One region of the Citrobacter sp. GW821-FHT02E08 genome, then DNA from elsewhere that is predicted to be linked to it. Evidence: predicted binding sites of a transcription regulator. Region 1 holds the regulator's gene; the other holds the start of a gene.

What was found. Region 1 encodes CRP, which controls carbon source genes, mostly activating them, when cyclic AMP is high. Its sites were predicted from a motif close to ATGTGANNNNNNTCACAT; they were not measured.
Region 2: a site for CRP is predicted at 3,411-3,428, ahead of azuC (stress response protein AzuC). Genes of this name have one in related genera too.

What each region holds. Positions count from the first base shown of each region.
Region 1 is NZ_JBWKVL010000003.1:387,197-395,199, reverse strand. Features, by position in the region: gene AC07UY_RS06175 (phosphoribulokinase) at 1-270, shown strand, start outside; gene AC07UY_RS06170 (OsmC family protein) at 317-721, opposite strand; gene crp (cAMP-activated global transcriptional regulator CRP) at 1,030-1,662, shown strand; gene AC07UY_RS06160 (YccS/YhfK family putative transporter) at 1,714-3,801, shown strand; gene argD (bifunctional acetylornithine/succinyldiaminopimelate transaminase) at 3,791-5,011, opposite strand; gene pabA (aminodeoxychorismate synthase component 2) at 5,097-5,660, opposite strand; gene AC07UY_RS06145 (putative adenosine monophosphate-protein transferase Fic) at 5,692-6,294, opposite strand; gene ficA (FicA/YhfG family antitoxin) at 6,284-6,451, opposite strand; gene ppiA (peptidylprolyl isomerase A) at 6,558-7,130, opposite strand; gene tsgA (MFS transporter TsgA) at 7,397-8,003, shown strand, end outside.
Region 2 is NZ_JBWKVL010000017.1:10,543-18,545, reverse strand. Features, by position in the region: gene tyrP (tyrosine transporter TyrP) at 1-652, opposite strand, end outside; gene AC07UY_RS18545 (YecH family metal-binding protein) at 881-1,120, shown strand; gene ftnA (non-heme ferritin) at 1,167-1,664, opposite strand; gene AC07UY_RS18535 (YecR-like family lipoprotein) at 1,867-2,202, opposite strand; gene AC07UY_RS18530 (RpiB/LacA/LacB family sugar-phosphate isomerase) at 2,473-3,111, shown strand; gene azuC (stress response protein AzuC) at 3,510-3,593, shown strand; gene AC07UY_RS18520 (DUF2766 family protein) at 3,708-3,959, shown strand; gene AC07UY_RS18515 (non-heme ferritin-like protein) at 4,133-4,636, opposite strand; partial or broken gene AC07UY_RS18510 (DJ-1 family protein) at 5,181-5,267, shown strand; gene araF (arabinose ABC transporter substrate-binding protein AraF) at 5,644-6,633, shown strand; gene araG (L-arabinose ABC transporter ATP-binding protein AraG) at 6,715-8,003, shown strand, end outside.

The DNA.
Region 1 (8,003 bases):
ACGCATATTAACTTCCAGCGTGTACCCACGGTAGACACCTCGAATCCCTTTGCGGCAAAAGGCATCCCGTCATTAGACGAGAGCTTTGTCGTTATTCATTTTCGTAATCTGGAAGGGATCGATTTTCCCTGGTTGCTGGCGATGCTTCAGGGTTCATTTATTTCTCATATCAATACATTAGTCGTGCCGGGCGGCAAAATGGGACTGGCGATGGAGTTGATTATGCTGCCGCTGGTTCAGCGACTGATGGAAGGCAAAAAAATCGAATAATGCGCAGCGTTGCCGGATAAGCGTCACGCCCTCCGGCAACCTGAGATCACGCGGCAATCACTTCGTATGAGTGCGTGATATTCACTGCTTTTTCCAGCATCAACGCAACAGAACAATATTTTTCTGCAGAAAGATCAACAGCGCGCGAAACGGCGGCGTCTTTCAGATCATTGCCAGTCACAATGAAATGCAGATTGATATGGGTGAACAGGCGCGGCGCCTCTTCACGACGCTCGGAAGTGAGCTTCACTTCGCAGTTGGTCACATCCTGGCGTCCCTTTTGCAGAATAGACACCACATCAATCGCACTGCAGCCACCCGCGGCCATTAACACCATTTCCATCGGACTCGGCGCTTTATCACCGGAGTTACCATCCATCAAAATTTGGTGGCCGGAAGCAGACTCTCCCAGGAAGGTTAGCCCTTCGACCCATTTCACACGCGCTTGCATATTTCGTAACTCCAATGTTTCAATTTTCCTGACAGATTACGCGGACATAACAAATCTCGCAATGGAAGGCGACCTGCATCATGCTGAAGCGAGACACCAGGAGACACACGGCGAAAGCTATGCTAAAACAGTCAGGATGCTACAGTAATACATTGACGTACTGCATGTATGCAGAGGACATCACATTACAGGCTGCAGTACATTTTTAGCAGCCCCCTTCCCTGGCAGCGGGAAGCATATTTTGGCAACCCCAGAGACAGCGTCGTTTTCTGGCTCTGGAGACAGCTTATAACAGAGGATAACCGCGCATGGTGCTTGGCAAACCGCAAACAGACCCGACTCTCGAATGGTTCTTGTCTCATTGCCACATTCATAAGTACCCGTCGAAGAGCACGCTGATTCACCAGGGTGAAAAAGCAGAAACGTTGTACTACATCGTTAAAGGCTCAGTGGCAGTGCTGATTAAAGACGAAGAAGGGAAAGAGATGATCCTTTCTTATCTGAATCAGGGCGATTTCATTGGCGAATTGGGCCTGTTTGAAGAAGGCCAGGAACGCAGTGCATGGGTACGTGCAAAAACGGCCTGTGAAGTCGCTGAAATCTCCTACAAAAAATTTCGCCAACTGATCCAGGTGAACCCGGATATTCTGATGCGCCTGTCTTCCCAGATGGCTCGTCGCCTGCAAGTTACGTCCGAAAAAGTCGGCAACCTTGCCTTCCTCGACGTAACTGGTCGTATCGCTCAGACTCTGCTGAACCTGGCGAAACAACCCGATGCGATGACTCACCCGGACGGCATGCAAATCAAAATCACCCGTCAGGAGATCGGTCAGATCGTTGGCTGTTCTCGCGAAACCGTTGGTCGTATTCTGAAAATGCTGGAAGATCAGAACCTGATCTCCGCGCACGGTAAGACCATCGTCGTCTACGGCACTCGTTAACCCCGTCGAAATGGCGTATTACCCTGTAATGCGCCATTTTTGTTGGCACCGATGTGGCGAAGACTGATTTATCACCCTGAAATCAACTACGCACTGCGGCAAACGCTGGTGCTGTGTTTGCCTGTGGCGATCGGCCTTATCATTGGCCAGTTGCATCTGGGATTGCTCTTTTCTCTCGTTCCCGCCTGCTGCAACATTGCCGGGCTTGATACCCCCCACAAACGCTTTTTCAAACGCTTAGTCATTGGCGCATCGCTGTTTGCCGGATGCAGCCTGGCAATGCAACTGCTGCTCGCGCAAGCAATACCGCTGCCGCTGATTCTGACGGGTTTAACGCTGATTCTTGGCGTGACGGCGGAACTCAGCGCCTTGCATGCCCGACTCCTGCCTGCCTCGCTTATCGCCGCTATTTTCACGCTAAGCCTGGCTGGTAACATGCCCGTCTGGGAGCCGTTGCTGATCTATGCCCTGGGCACCCTGTGGTACGGGCTTTTTAACTGGTTTTGGTTCTGGCTCTGGCGTGAACAACCGCTACGCGAGTCACTCAGTTTGTTGTACCGCGAGCTGGCCGACTACTGCGAAGCCAAATACAGTCTGCTCACCCAGCACGCGGATCCTGAAAAAGCGCTGCCACCCTTGTTGGTGCGCCAACAGAAAGCGGTAGATCTCATCACCCAGTGTTACCAGCAAATGCACATGCTGTCGGCGCATCACAACAATGAATATAAACGCCTGCTGCGGGCATTCCAGGAAGCGCTGGACTTACAGGAACACATCTCCGTCAGTCTGCATCAGCCAGAAGAGGTGCAAAAGCTGGTCGAACGCAGCCATGCGGAGCAGGTGATTCGCTGGAACGCGCAAACGGTCGCCACACGCTTACGCATCCTGGCCGATGATATTCTGTATCACCGCCTGCCGACCCGCTTTAGCATGGAAAAGCAGATTGGCGCGCTGGAGAAAATCGCCAACCAGCATCCCGATAACCCGGTGGGCCAGTTCTGTTACTGGCACTTTAGCCGCATTGCCCGTGTATTGCGGACCCAGCGCCCACTCTATGCCCGCGACCTGATGGCGGATAAACAACGCCGACTCCCGCTGATCCCGGCCCTAAAAAACTATCTGTCCTTCAAATCGCCCGCTTTGCGAAATGCCGGGCGCATCAGCGTCATGCTGAGTATCGCCAGCCTGATGGGCAGCGCATTACATCTGCCGAAACCGTACTGGATCCTGATGACGGTGCTGTTTGTGACGCAAAACGGCTACGGCGCGACGCGGGTTCGCATATTGCACCGTTCGGTGGGTACGCTGGTTGGACTGGTGATTGCGGGTGTGACGCTACACTTCCACATCCCTGAAGGCTTCACGCTGGCGGGCATGCTGGTCATTACGCTGGTGAGCTATCTGATCATTCGCAAAAACTACGGCTGGGCAACGGTCGGGTTTACGGTCACTGCGGTGTATACCCTGCAATTGCTGACGTTAAATGGCGAGCAGTACATTGTGCCGCGGTTTATTGATACGGTGATTGGCTGCCTGATCGCGTTTGGTGGAACGGTCTGGCTCTGGCCGCAGTGGCAGAGCGGTCTGTTGCGCAAAAACGCCCACGATGCGCTGGAAGCCGACCAGGAAGCCATCCGCCTGATCCTCAGCAGCAATCCACAGGCAACACCGCTCGCGTATCAGCGTATGCGTGTCAATCAGGCGCACAACACGCTGTACAACTCGCTGAATCAGTCCATGCAGGAACCCGGATTTAACGCGCACTATCTGGCAGATATGAAACTGTGGGTAACGCACAGCCAGTTTATTGTCGAGCACATCAATGCGATGACAACGCTGGCGCGGGAACATACGATGCTGTCGCCAGACCTTGCGCAACGCTATCTGGAATCGTGTGAAATTGCGCTCCAGCGCTGCCAGCAGCGTCTGGAGTATGACGGACCGGGCGGCTCTGGCGATGTGAATATTCTGGAAGCGCCAGAGATGCTCTCCCATGGGCCATTAAGTACCCTGGAACAACACCTGCAGCGCATACTGGGCCACCTGAACACCATGCACACCATTTCTTCGGTCGCCTGGCGTCAACGGCCTCACCACGGGATCTGGCTCAGCCGTCGGTTACGGGATATTAAGAGCTAACGACTTTCGCGACGGCCTGCGCGAAACGCTGCATTCCCTCGTCGATATCCGCCTCTTCCACCACCAGCGAAGGGGCGAAGCGCATCACATCCGGACCGGCATTCAGCACCATCACACCTTCATTCGCGCCCGCATAAAGAAACTCACGCGCTCGTCCCTGATATTGCGGCTTCAACTCTGCCCCAATCAGCAATCCCATCCCGCGAATGTCGCTGAAAACGTCGTACTGCTCGTCAATTTTCTGCAAATGCTGAACAAATTTCTGCCGTTTCGTCTGAATGCCGTCCAGCACGTCTGGCGTGTTAATAATATCGAACGCTGCGCCAGCAACCGCGCAGGCCAGCGGGTTACCACCGTAGGTGGAACCATGGGAACCGACGTGAAACGCAGAGGCAATCTCCTGCGTGGTCAGCATGGCGCTCACCGGGAACCCGCCGCCAAGCGCCTTGGCGCTGGTCAGAATATCCGGCGTCACGCCATAGTACATATACGCAAACAGGGAGCCTGTGCGCCCCATACCGCACTGCACCTCATCAAAGACCAGCAATGCCTGATGCTGGTCGCACAATTCGCGCAGACCTTTCAGGAACTCGGGGGTTGCCGCCGTTAATCCCCCTTCCCCCTGGATGGGCTCCACCACCACCGCGCAGGTATGGTCATCCATCACAGCTTTCACCGCATGGAGATCGTTAAAGGGAACATGGACGATGTCGGCCGGTTTCGGTCCAAAACCATCGGAATACTTCGGCTGGCCGCCAACCGTTACGGTGAACAGTGAGCGACCGTGAAACGCGTTATGGAAGGCGATGATTTTGGTTTTGAACGGACTGTGACGCACGCAGGCGTAGTGACGCGCCAGTTTGAAGGCCGTCTCATTCGCTTCTGTACCCGAGTTCATGAACAGCACGCGTTCTGCAAACGTCGCGTCGATAAGCTTACGCCCCAGTCGTAGCGCCGGTTCATTCGTGAAGACGTTACTGGTGTGCCACAACGTATCGCCCTGGGTTTTCAGCGCCTCAACCAGCGCCGGGTGACAATGCCCCAACGCTGTTACTGCAATCCCGCCAGCAAAATCAACGTATTCCTTTCCTTGTTGATCCCAAACGCGGCTGCCTTTGCCTTTTACCGGAATAAACTCCGCCGGTGCATAAATCGGCAGAATAACCTCATCAAAAGTCGCGCGTGTAATTGCAGTTTGTTCAGTTGCCATCTTATGACCACCCAGTTATGCAGAAATTAACGTGAAATTATAATCACAAAATATGCATAAAAAATCATTAGATAGCAACCACAAATCAGCGCTGGAGGAAATTTGCCAGTAGCTGATGCCCCTGCTCGCTGAGAATGCTTTCTGGATGAAACTGGACACCTTCCAGATCCCATTCCCGATGGCGAATGCCCATAATTTCCCGGGTTTCACTCCAGGCGGTGACGTCAAAACAGGCGGGTAGCGTGGCCGGGTCAATCACCAGAGAATGGTAACGCGTCACACACAATGGCGTCGGCAACCCCAGGAAAACCCCCTGACCGGTATGGGTTATCGGCGAGGTTTTACCATGAATGACTTTCGCTGCCCGAACGATGGTCGCGCCAAACGCCTGCGCCATGGCCTGGTGGCCCAGACACACGCCCAGGATGGGCAGCCGTCCGGCATAATGGCGAATCACATCCAGCGAAATTCCGGCCTCGTTGGGCGTACAAGGGCCAGGAGAAATCACGATCTTTTGCGGATTGAGTGCGTCGATTTGTGCCAGCGTCAACTCGTCATTCCGTTTGACCAGCACGTCAGCGCCAAGCTCGCAAAAATACTGGTAGAGGTTCCAGGTGAAAGAATCGTAGTTGTCGATTAGCAGGATCATGGCGGCTCCGGTACGTTAGAACCGCGCTATTCTACTCAGTTTCCTCAGCTTCGCTCACCACTTTACGAAATATTGCCTGCAATGCCGAAAGGTCGCCCATGGCGCCACTCTGGTTGGCCTGATTCCATTCATCCACCTGAATACCGTCCCAGGTCAGCGTGTAACCAGCATGAATCGCCAGTTGTTCAAAGAAGATGCGCTGAGCCAGACCACTGCCAATACGAAACGGATGCAGCATATTGATCTCGCAATAGTAATGCGCGAGCCTGACGACGAATTTCTCTTTTGGCAATCCGGACAGATACCCTTCTTCTTCCAGATCCTGCATCAGGGCATTGCCCTCTTTTTCGATCCAGGCAAAATGGCAAAAAGGCGTGTCCCCCTGATAGATATCCACTTCACGTAACTTTCCCGCCCAGTCGAAAATGTCCTGATAAAGTTGGCGATGAATAGCACACAGGTAGGGTAAACCACGGACCCGCGGCCCCAGTTCGATGGTCGCGGCGCGTAACGCCGTCAGTTCATATGCCGCCTGCTCCAGACGCTGAACCTGGTGGATGCCTAAACGGTTACGCATGACATCGAGACCGTCGTAAAGATAGGGGTCGCGTCCTTCACCGAATTTATCGCTCATAGTGCCTCCTCAACGCCTCAAGACGTACAAGAGCTTCCTCTGCGGTCAGAGTAACCAGGGGGATTTCAACACCTTCAAGACGGCGACTGGCCTGGAAATTGGCGTTTCGCAGATGTTTCCAGAGACGAGATTTTTGTTTATCGGTGAGCTTTTTCACGTGACCTCCCTGAATGCGCCTTCACTTGCCACAAGTATAAGCAGCAATTTCGGGTTACGCAGAGGTCGGGAATAGCGCGGGTATCAACAACCCGCGCAAAATGCGATTACGGCAGAACTTTCGCGGAAAGGATAACAACCGGTTTTGACGGAACATTTTGATAAGGGCCCACGTCGTGGGTCTGGACCTGAGAGATTTTGTCCGCCACATCCATGCCTTTCACGACTTTACCGAAAACGGCATAGCCGAAGTCACGCTGGCCGTGATCGAGGAAAGCATTGTCCGCGATGTTGATAAAGAACTGGCTGGTGGCGCTGTCTTTGTCGGCCGTACGCGCCATCGCAATGGTGCCACGGGTGTTACGTAAACCGTTATCCGCTTCATTTTTGATTGGCGGGTTAGGTTTCTTCTGCTGCATTTGTTCGTTAAAACCGCCGCCCTGGACCATAAAGCCGGGGATCACACGGTGAAACGTGGTGTTATTGTAGAAACCACTGTTTACATAATCGACAAAATTTTGCACTGAAACAGGCGCTTTCTGGCTATTCAGCTCCAGCTCAATATTACCGGCAGAGGTTGTCAGCAGAACGTGTGGATCACCTTTCGCTGCCAGCGCTGCAGGAGAGAGAGCGGAAAGAGCGAGAACAGCTGCAACAGCCGCCAGAGTCGATTTGAGCATGAGATTTCCTTAACGGGAGCAGAAACAAAAGCAAGTGGATTGATTCTAAAGAGCCTTCCATGACAAGGCCATCCCTTTACTTAATTTTACGTATCGAATCCCCCTGTCATGTCAGGCCACCTAATTTTTTGTGACAAATGTCACTTTAAAAAATGCAACAGCTGAATCAATTACTAATAAATATTTAAATGCGTCACTAAAACGCCTAAAATCTGCCCGCCCATTGCGCTGTCAACGCGCTTTACACCTCTATACACAGGCCAGTCATGACTAACAGCAATCGTATCAAGCTCACATGGATTAGCTTTCTCTCCTACGCCCTGACAGGGGCGTTGGTAATTGTCACCGGTATGGTGATGGGAAACATTGCAGATTACTTCCATCTGCCTGTTTCCAGTATGAGCAACACTTTCACCTTCCTCAATGCCGGTATTTTGATCTCTATCTTCCTCAATGCCTGGCTGATGGAAATTGTCCCGCTGAAAACACAGCTGCGTTTTGGATTTATCCTGATGCTACTGGCGGTTGCCGGACTGATGTTCGGCCATAGTCTGGCGCTGTTTTCTGCCGCCATGTTTGTTCTGGGGCTGGTCAGCGGCATCACCATGTCGATCGGTACGTTCCTGATCACGCAGATGTACGAAGGTCGTCAACGTGGTTCACGACTGTTGTTTACCGACTCTTTCTTTAGCATGGCGGGAATGATTTTCCCGATGGTCGCCGCCTACCTGCTGGCACGCAGCATTGAGTGGTACTGGGTTTATGCCTGCATCGGTCTGGTCTATGCGGCCATTTTCATTCTGACCTTCGGGTGTGAATTCCCGGCGCTGGGTAAACATGCACAGCAAACCGAAACCCCTGTGGCGAAAGAAA
Region 2 (8,003 bases), on a different contig from region 1:
ACACCCAGCGTAATTTACGAATATTGCCGTCCATATAGCTGACAATGCTGGGCACGCTACCGTGAAAACCAAACGAGGTAAAAATCACCGGAATGGCGGACCACGCCAGTCCTTGCTGCAGCGGCAGGGTAAGAAGATTGATTTTGTGAATGTGCGGCATCAGCAGCGCCAGCATCACCACGAGGAAGATTATTTTGGCGCTGAACAGAAAACGGTTGAACAGATCGACAAGCGACGTTCCAACGCAGACCACTCCACCGGCAACAAAGGTGAACAGCAATACGCCAGCGGTGGGCGACATTTCGCTGCCAGTCCAGTCGTTGATACTGGAGGCGAGCAACTCACCGGCGCCGCTAATGTAGGCCGCTGTCAGGGCATACATTAAAAACATCATGCTAAACCCGGTCACCCACTGACCGTAGCGTCCCAGATACCGTTTTGCCAGCGTACCCAGCCCCGTATCTGCCGGAACATGTTGATACACTTCGAGAAGTAACAGCGCGGTGTAACACATCAGCGCCCACAGCCCAATCAATAACGCCAGCGTGACGCTGAAACCCACACCCGCTGCCGCCAGCGGCATGGCCAGCATACCTGCACCGATTGTGGTTCCCGCCACGATAAAAACACTTCCCAGAGTTCTATTCTTCACGCTTTCCTCTGTCCCAGAGATAATCAATAGTGGTATCTGCGGCGCAGGGTAAGGCATTACGTGATTTTCGTCAAATCGTCGTTACAATGAGTGTGAAGTTTTCTTTACGGTTTTTATAAGTGTGGTTGGCCCCGCATCATGCCAGTAGCCGAAGGATGTAAACCTGCGTTAGCGCAAAGCAGATAATGCGGCTTCATCTTAGGCTAGGTGCTTTATTGAGGAGGATGTATGGATTCTATTCACGGCCACGACGTGCTTAACATGATGATTGCGTCAGGCGAGCAATACACCCATGCCAGTCTTGAGGCAGCGATCGTTAAGCGGTTTGGTGCGCAGGCACGTTTTCATACCTGTTCAGCAGCAGAGATGACGGCGGCAGAGCTGGTGGCTTTTCTGGCGGCGAAGGGGAAATTTATTGCGAAGGATGACGGTTTTACGACGCACGAAAGCAAGATCTGCCGTCATTAAAAGAGTCCGGTGAAGTGGGCAGAAAACCCGCTTCACCGAAGCGAAATTAATTCTGTGTATCCAGCGTCGACAGTTCTTTGTCGATGAAGTAAAGGCCTTCACCGCTTTTACCTGCCAGCGTTAATTTATCAATGACCGATTTAAATAACTTCTCTTCTTCATGCTGTTCAGCCACGTACCACTGCAGGAAGTTAAAGGTAGGATAATCCTGGTTGGTCATCGCCGCGTGAGCCAGTTCGTTAATTTTCTGGGTGATCAATTGCTCGTGTTCGTACGTAACACGGAACAGTTCATCCAGTGACGCATATTCAGCGAAAGGAGACGCGACGGTATTAATACGCGGTAGGCTACCGGTATCGGTCAGATAATCGAACAGACGCTGCATATGCGTCATCTCTTCCTGGGCGTGACGGCGCAGGAACGCGGCGGCACCTTCAAAGCTGTTATAGCTGCACCACGCACTCATTTGCTGATAGAGCAGAGACGAATATAACTCGAGGTTCATCTGTTCATTCAGTTTTTCGATCATTTCTGTTTTCAGCATTGTTCTGCTCCACACATGTTAATGATATGTCGATGTGGCGCCACTATAATTTGTTATTTAATTATTTGCAAAAGGTAAAATAATAAAATCAATTATTAAAAATGCGAATGGGAATAAAACGCATTAACGCTCTTGAATTAAAAATAAAGACACGCTGAAATAATAAAAGGCCAGTCACTAATAAATAAACTGACCTCAACGTTTAATAATAGCCAGGTGTCGTAGAGGGGATCGCCACGCCCTGACACTGATACGATAAGGTTATTTTCGTATTCAGACACAGAGAACCCGCATAAACACTACAGGTAGACACAGGCTGGCCAAATCCGACGGCGTTCGCATAGCCCATTTGCTGACATTCACGCGTGGCGGTACCTTTGGCGACATAGTCGTCAGTACGTGCCGTTTGCAGCATCGCCTGATTCCAGGTGAGGCGAACAATCCCACTGGTTGCGTTGGCTTCGCTGACGTTTGCTTGTCGGGTGATGGTGCATCCCGCCAACATTAACAGCGAGAGGGCAAGAAAAAGGCTCTTCATGATATCGCTCTGAAAATTCGGTGATACGCTATCCTACCTGATACACCCTCGGTCCAATGGCTTGAATAGCCTGAGGATCACCCATGTTTAATGGCAACGACCGGGCGAAATGTACAAAAAATGCTCCACAGGCAGATAAAACGTGAGCCTGTTTTTGTTTTTTAAAACCATCTTTCATTAAATTTGAAAATACATTCATCACATAGTAATGTGGCGTCAATTTCACAGACTCACGTCGGGATTTATCGCGACGCATTCAGGAGATACAGTATGAAAATTGCACTGATGATGGAAAACAGCCAGGCAAGCAAAAATGCCATCATTCATAACGAACTCAAGGCCGTTGCGGATGAGAAGGGATTTCCCGTCTTTAACGTGGGCATGAGCGATGAGAATGACCATCATCTGACCTATATTCATCTTGGCATTATGGCCAGTATTCTGCTCAATGCTAAAGCGGTTGATTTTGTCGTGACCGGCTGCGGCACGGGTCAAGGGGCGCTGATGTCTCTGAACATCCATCCGGGCGTGATTTGCGGATACTGTATCGATCCGGCTGATGCGTTTCTGTTTGCCCAGATCAACAACGGCAATGCGCTTTCTCTACCTTTCGCGAAAGGTTTTGGCTGGGGTGCCGAGCTGAACGTTCGCTTCATCTTTGAAAAAGCGTTCACGGGTCGTAATGGCGAAGGCTACCCGCCGGAGCGTAAAGAGCCGCAGGTTCGCAACGCAGGCATTCTGAACCAGGTGAAAGCGGCCGTGGTAAAAGAGAACTATCTGGATACCTTGCGTGCTATCGATCCTGAGCTGGTGAAAACCGCTGTGTCGGGTCCGCGTTTCCAGCAGTGTCTTTTCGAAAATGGTCAGGACAAATCAATCGAAGCATTTGTACGTGAAATTCTGGGGTAAGGTTCTTTGATGGCATAGGGCCGGACAGCGCAACGCTTACCGGCCTGCAAGATGCCGCATGTCAGCCCGGCCAGCGTTGAGCGACCGGGCGACAGTAATGTGTTTTTGTTCGATTCCGCACTTCCTCTATTGCTGACTCTAACTTCTGCGTAGCAAGCACCCTGCCAGACCCCATCTTTTGCTGTCGATGATGGTTCTTATCAAAAAAATCTATAAAAATTTACCAAAACATGCAATGAGATAACATTATGATTTTTATGCTAAAAACATAATAATTGAAAGAATTTGCACATTTTTATGTGTGATCTGCGTCACATAAATATTGATTTTTGTGACGGATGTCATATTATATTGCTCGTAGACAATAAACCTGAACAACAATCAAACGGAGCAATGCTATGAAACTGCGCAAAATTCTGAAAAGCATGTTCGAAAATTATTGCAAAACATTCAAAGATGTACCGCCAGGCGGTATGTTCTGATAAAAAAACCTGCTACGGCAGGTTTTTTTATACCTGTATTTTTGCTGCGTTTACGCTGCTATCGTTTCTGTTCCTGAATAGGTACTATGACGACCTTTCTATAAGGAGCTCACTATGTCCCAAACACTGAACGCCGATCAGGAACTGGTCTCTGACGTTGTTGCCTGCCAACTGGTTCTCAAACAAATTCTGGACGTTCTTGACGTGATCGCCCCCGTCGAAGTTCGCGAGAAAATGGCTACCCAACTGAAAAACATCGATTTTTCAAGCCATCCTGCCGCAGCCGATCCCGTGACGATGCGCGCTATCCAGAAAGCTATCGCCTTGATCGAGCTGAAATTCACGCCGCAGGGCGAAGCTCACTAAATAAATCAATGTATTAGATTTTTGAAGCATGTTTATTACGCCTCCTGCATCAGGGGGCGTAATTGTTTCTGAATCATCGGGGGAGTCGGCAATGCGACGGTTGCCCGGCCTGCGGTAGATGTTCTTGCAGGCCAGACTGGGGGGTATGGCGTTAATCAGACGCTATACCGCCATCAGTGGTGCTGATGGTTGACGACGTTGAGTAAGTGCTTGTCGGTTTGCGCCATGCACAGACCTGCGCGTTTGGCGCTGCAAACTTCATCGAAGATCGTTTGTAATAGCACGCCATCCTGCAGCTGTTCTTTTTTCAGGTCGTGGAGAAAATCAAGCGTGAGGTCGTCATTCAACGCTTTTGCTTCGCGGGTTAAACTCGACAGGGTGCTGGAGCGCTGTTGATAATCGTCGAGGGTTTTCTGAAATAACTCTTCAAGTGACGTTAACTCATCGCCTGGAATATCAATCGCTTTAACGATGGGGTTAGCGCCTGCGCTCTTCATAAAATTAAACATGCGCATCATTTGGGTGATGTTACTTTGCGCCTGAGTGCGAAGAAACATCGCTGTGCCCGTCAAGCTGTTATCCGCACACCACTCGCTCAGGCGAAGGTAAAGATTGGATGCGTAAAACTCAAGATTCATCTGGGCGTTGAGCTTGTGAGCCATTTCTACTGCAGCCATGTCAATATCCTTATTTCCAGAAAAGGGGCTGTGCGTAACCAGCATCAGCGCAGCAGGCTGCTGCCACACTTAACATCTACGCACAAGTGATACTGTTAGCAGAATAAATCCGTTCTGCCGGTCCTTTATGTGATCACGTAGTCATTTCCGTTGATGATCGAAATAAGCATACCGCCTGTATGGATATAAGAAAATCCTTATAATGAAATGTTTAAAGTTTTTTACATATTTTTCTTAAATATCGGTTGTGAACCAGGAATTTTAGAAATTATGTCTCGTCAGTGCAACGTCATGATTTAACGTTGATTAAAGTATCGATAGATGTTTGAAGCATTGTTTTAAATGACGGAGTGAGATAGTTCCAACGGGTATCATATGTTCAATGATAATTATCCATTATGGCTGTTTCGGCAGTTATTAGATAAAGCTGTACTGGCAGGTCTCCCACCAGGGCTGAAGTGTGTGCCAGATCATTTTTAGAAACGTGAAAACGTCAAGCCAATCACTCTATCGTCACTGCTGTTTGATTTTCCCGATCCGCTCTGCGCCGGTCGTTAAAGATGGCAATCTGATTAGCGGCAAAGGGTTAGGCCATATATTTGATTTTGCACTGACGCTCAGCGCCCGTTAACCTGGTGACGACGCTCCGGTTCGTGATCATGCGGACCATATTTACTATCGCGGGTAAATAAAACGTTCCCGAATACACCCGTATTCGGGAACAAGGATTGGCTGGCTGGGGTTATGGACTAATCTGCTATACCTCTTTTTATTTGTCTGACAAATTCCCATTTTCTTATGTCATTTCCCGCTAAATTTATGCACGCAATTACTGTAATTCTGTGATGTGATGCCGCTCTCCTATGGAGAATCAATTTCCCGCTAAAACTTATTCCAGCACTGGCATTAATCGTTGATATAAATGGTAATGCCTTGTTTTTCGTCTGAATTACAAAAACTCGTTCGTTTTTACCCTACATAAAAGAACGCTAAAGCTGGAGTTAACCATGCACAAATTCACTAAAGCGCTGGCGGCTATTGGCCTGGCTGCCGTTATGTCACAATCCGCTATTGCTGAAACCATGAAGCTCGGTTTTCTGGTGAAACAGCCAGAAGAACCCTGGTTCCAGACGGAGTGGAAATTTGCTGATAAAGCCGGAAAAGATTTGGGTTTTGAAGTGATTAAAATTGCCGTCCCCGATGGCGAAAAGACCCTGAATGCCATCGACAGCCTGGCCGCCAGCGGCGCGAAAGGGTTTGTTATTTGTACACCGGATCCGAAACTCGGCTCGGCAATCGCTGCCAAGGCGCGCGGTTACGACATGAAAGTCATCGCGGTGGACGACCAGTTTGTTAACGCCAAAGGCAAGCCGATGGATACCGTTCCTCTGGTCATGATGGCGGCGACTAAAATTGGCGAGCGTCAGGGTGAAGAGCTGTACAAAGAGATGCAGAAACGCGGTTGGGATGTGAAAGAGACTGCGGTAATGGCGATCACGGCGAACGAGCTGGATACCGCGCGTCGCCGTACCGGTGGCTCAATGGACGCGCTGAAAACCGCTGGCTTCCCGGAAAAACAGATCTACCAGGTGCCGACGAAATCCAATGACATCCCTGGTGCATTTGATGCTGCGAACTCCATGCTGGTTCAGCATCCGGAAGTGAAACACTGGCTGATTGTCGGTATGAACGACAACACCGTACTGGGCGGCGTGCGTGCGACGGAAGGCCAGGGCTTTAAAGCTGCCGATGTGATCGGTATCGGTATCAACGGCGTGGACGCGGTCAGTGAACTGTCGAAGGCGCAAGCGACCGGCTTCTTCGGTTCGTTGCTGCCAAGCCCGGACGTACATGGCTATAAATCCAGCGAAATGCTCTACAACTGGGTGACCAAAGGCGCGGAACCACCAAAATTCACTGAAGTGACTGATGTAGTGTTGATTACGCGTGACAACTTCAAAGAAGAACTGGCCAAAAAAGGGTTAGGCGGTAAGTAATCGGCAGTAGAAAACACCCTCTGTCGCTGCGGCGGCAGAGGGTTTGATTAACGACTAACGACCCAGATTCACGGAGACGTTATGCAACAATCTACCCCGTATCTCTCATTTCGCGGCATTGGAAAAACCTTTCCTGGCGTCAAAGCGCTAACGGATATCAGTTTTGACTGTTATGCCGGTCAGGTGCATGCGCTGATGGGTGAAAATGGCGCCGGGAAATCAACACTCTTAAAAATTCTCAGCGGTAATTACGCGCCTACCACGGGTTCTTTAGCGATTCTTGGGCAAGAGGTCACCTTTGCTGACACCACTGCCGCATTGAACGCCGGTGTCGCTATTATTTACCAGGAATTACATCTCGTGCCGGAAATGACCGTCGCGGAGAATATCTATCTAGGTCAATTGCCGCATAAAGGCGGAATTGTAAACCGTTCGCTGCTTAATTATGAGGCTGGGCTGCAGCTAAAACATCTGGGGATGGATATTGATCCTGATACCCCGCTGAAATATCTCTCGATCGGGCAGTGGCAGATGGTGGAGATCGCCAAAGCGCTGGCGCGTAATGCCAAAATTATCGCCTTTGATGAACCGACCAGTTCACTCTCAGCCAGAGAGATTGAGAACTTATTCCGCGTCATTCGTGAACTGCGTAAAGAAGGCCGCATCATTCTCTACGTTTCGCACCGTATGGAAGAAATTTTCGCGTTGAGCGACGCCATTACCGTGTTCAAAGATGGCCGCTATGTCAAAACATTTGCCGACATGCAGCAGGTGAACCACGACGCGTTAGTTCAGGCGATGGTGGGGCGCGATCTCGGCGATATTTACGGTTGGGAATCAAGGCCCTATGGCGCAGAGCGTTTGCGTCTGCATGAGGTGAAAGCACCCGGTGTAAAAACACCGATCAGTTTGTCGGTGCGCAGCGGTGAGATTGTCGGGCTGTTTGGCCTGGTCGGCGCCGGACGCAGTGAGCTGATGAAAGGGTTGTTCGGCGGCACGCGTATCACTGAAGGTCAGGTGTATATCGATGAAAAACCGATTGATATCCGCAAACCAGCCAATGCCATTGCGGCAGGCATGATGCTCTGCCCGGAAGACCGTAAAGCCGAGGGGATCATCCCGGTGCATTCTGTACGCGACAACATCAACATCAGCGCGCGTCGTAAGCATGTCCGGGGCGGGTGCCTTATCAACAACAGTTGGGAAGAGACCAACGCTGACCACCATATTCATTCACTGAACATTAAAACACCGGGGGCGGAGCAACTGATCATGAACCTCTCCGGCGGGAATCAGCAAAAGGCGATTCTGGGTCGCTGGCTGTCGGAAGAGATGAAAGTCATTTTGCTTGATGAACCAACACGCGGCAT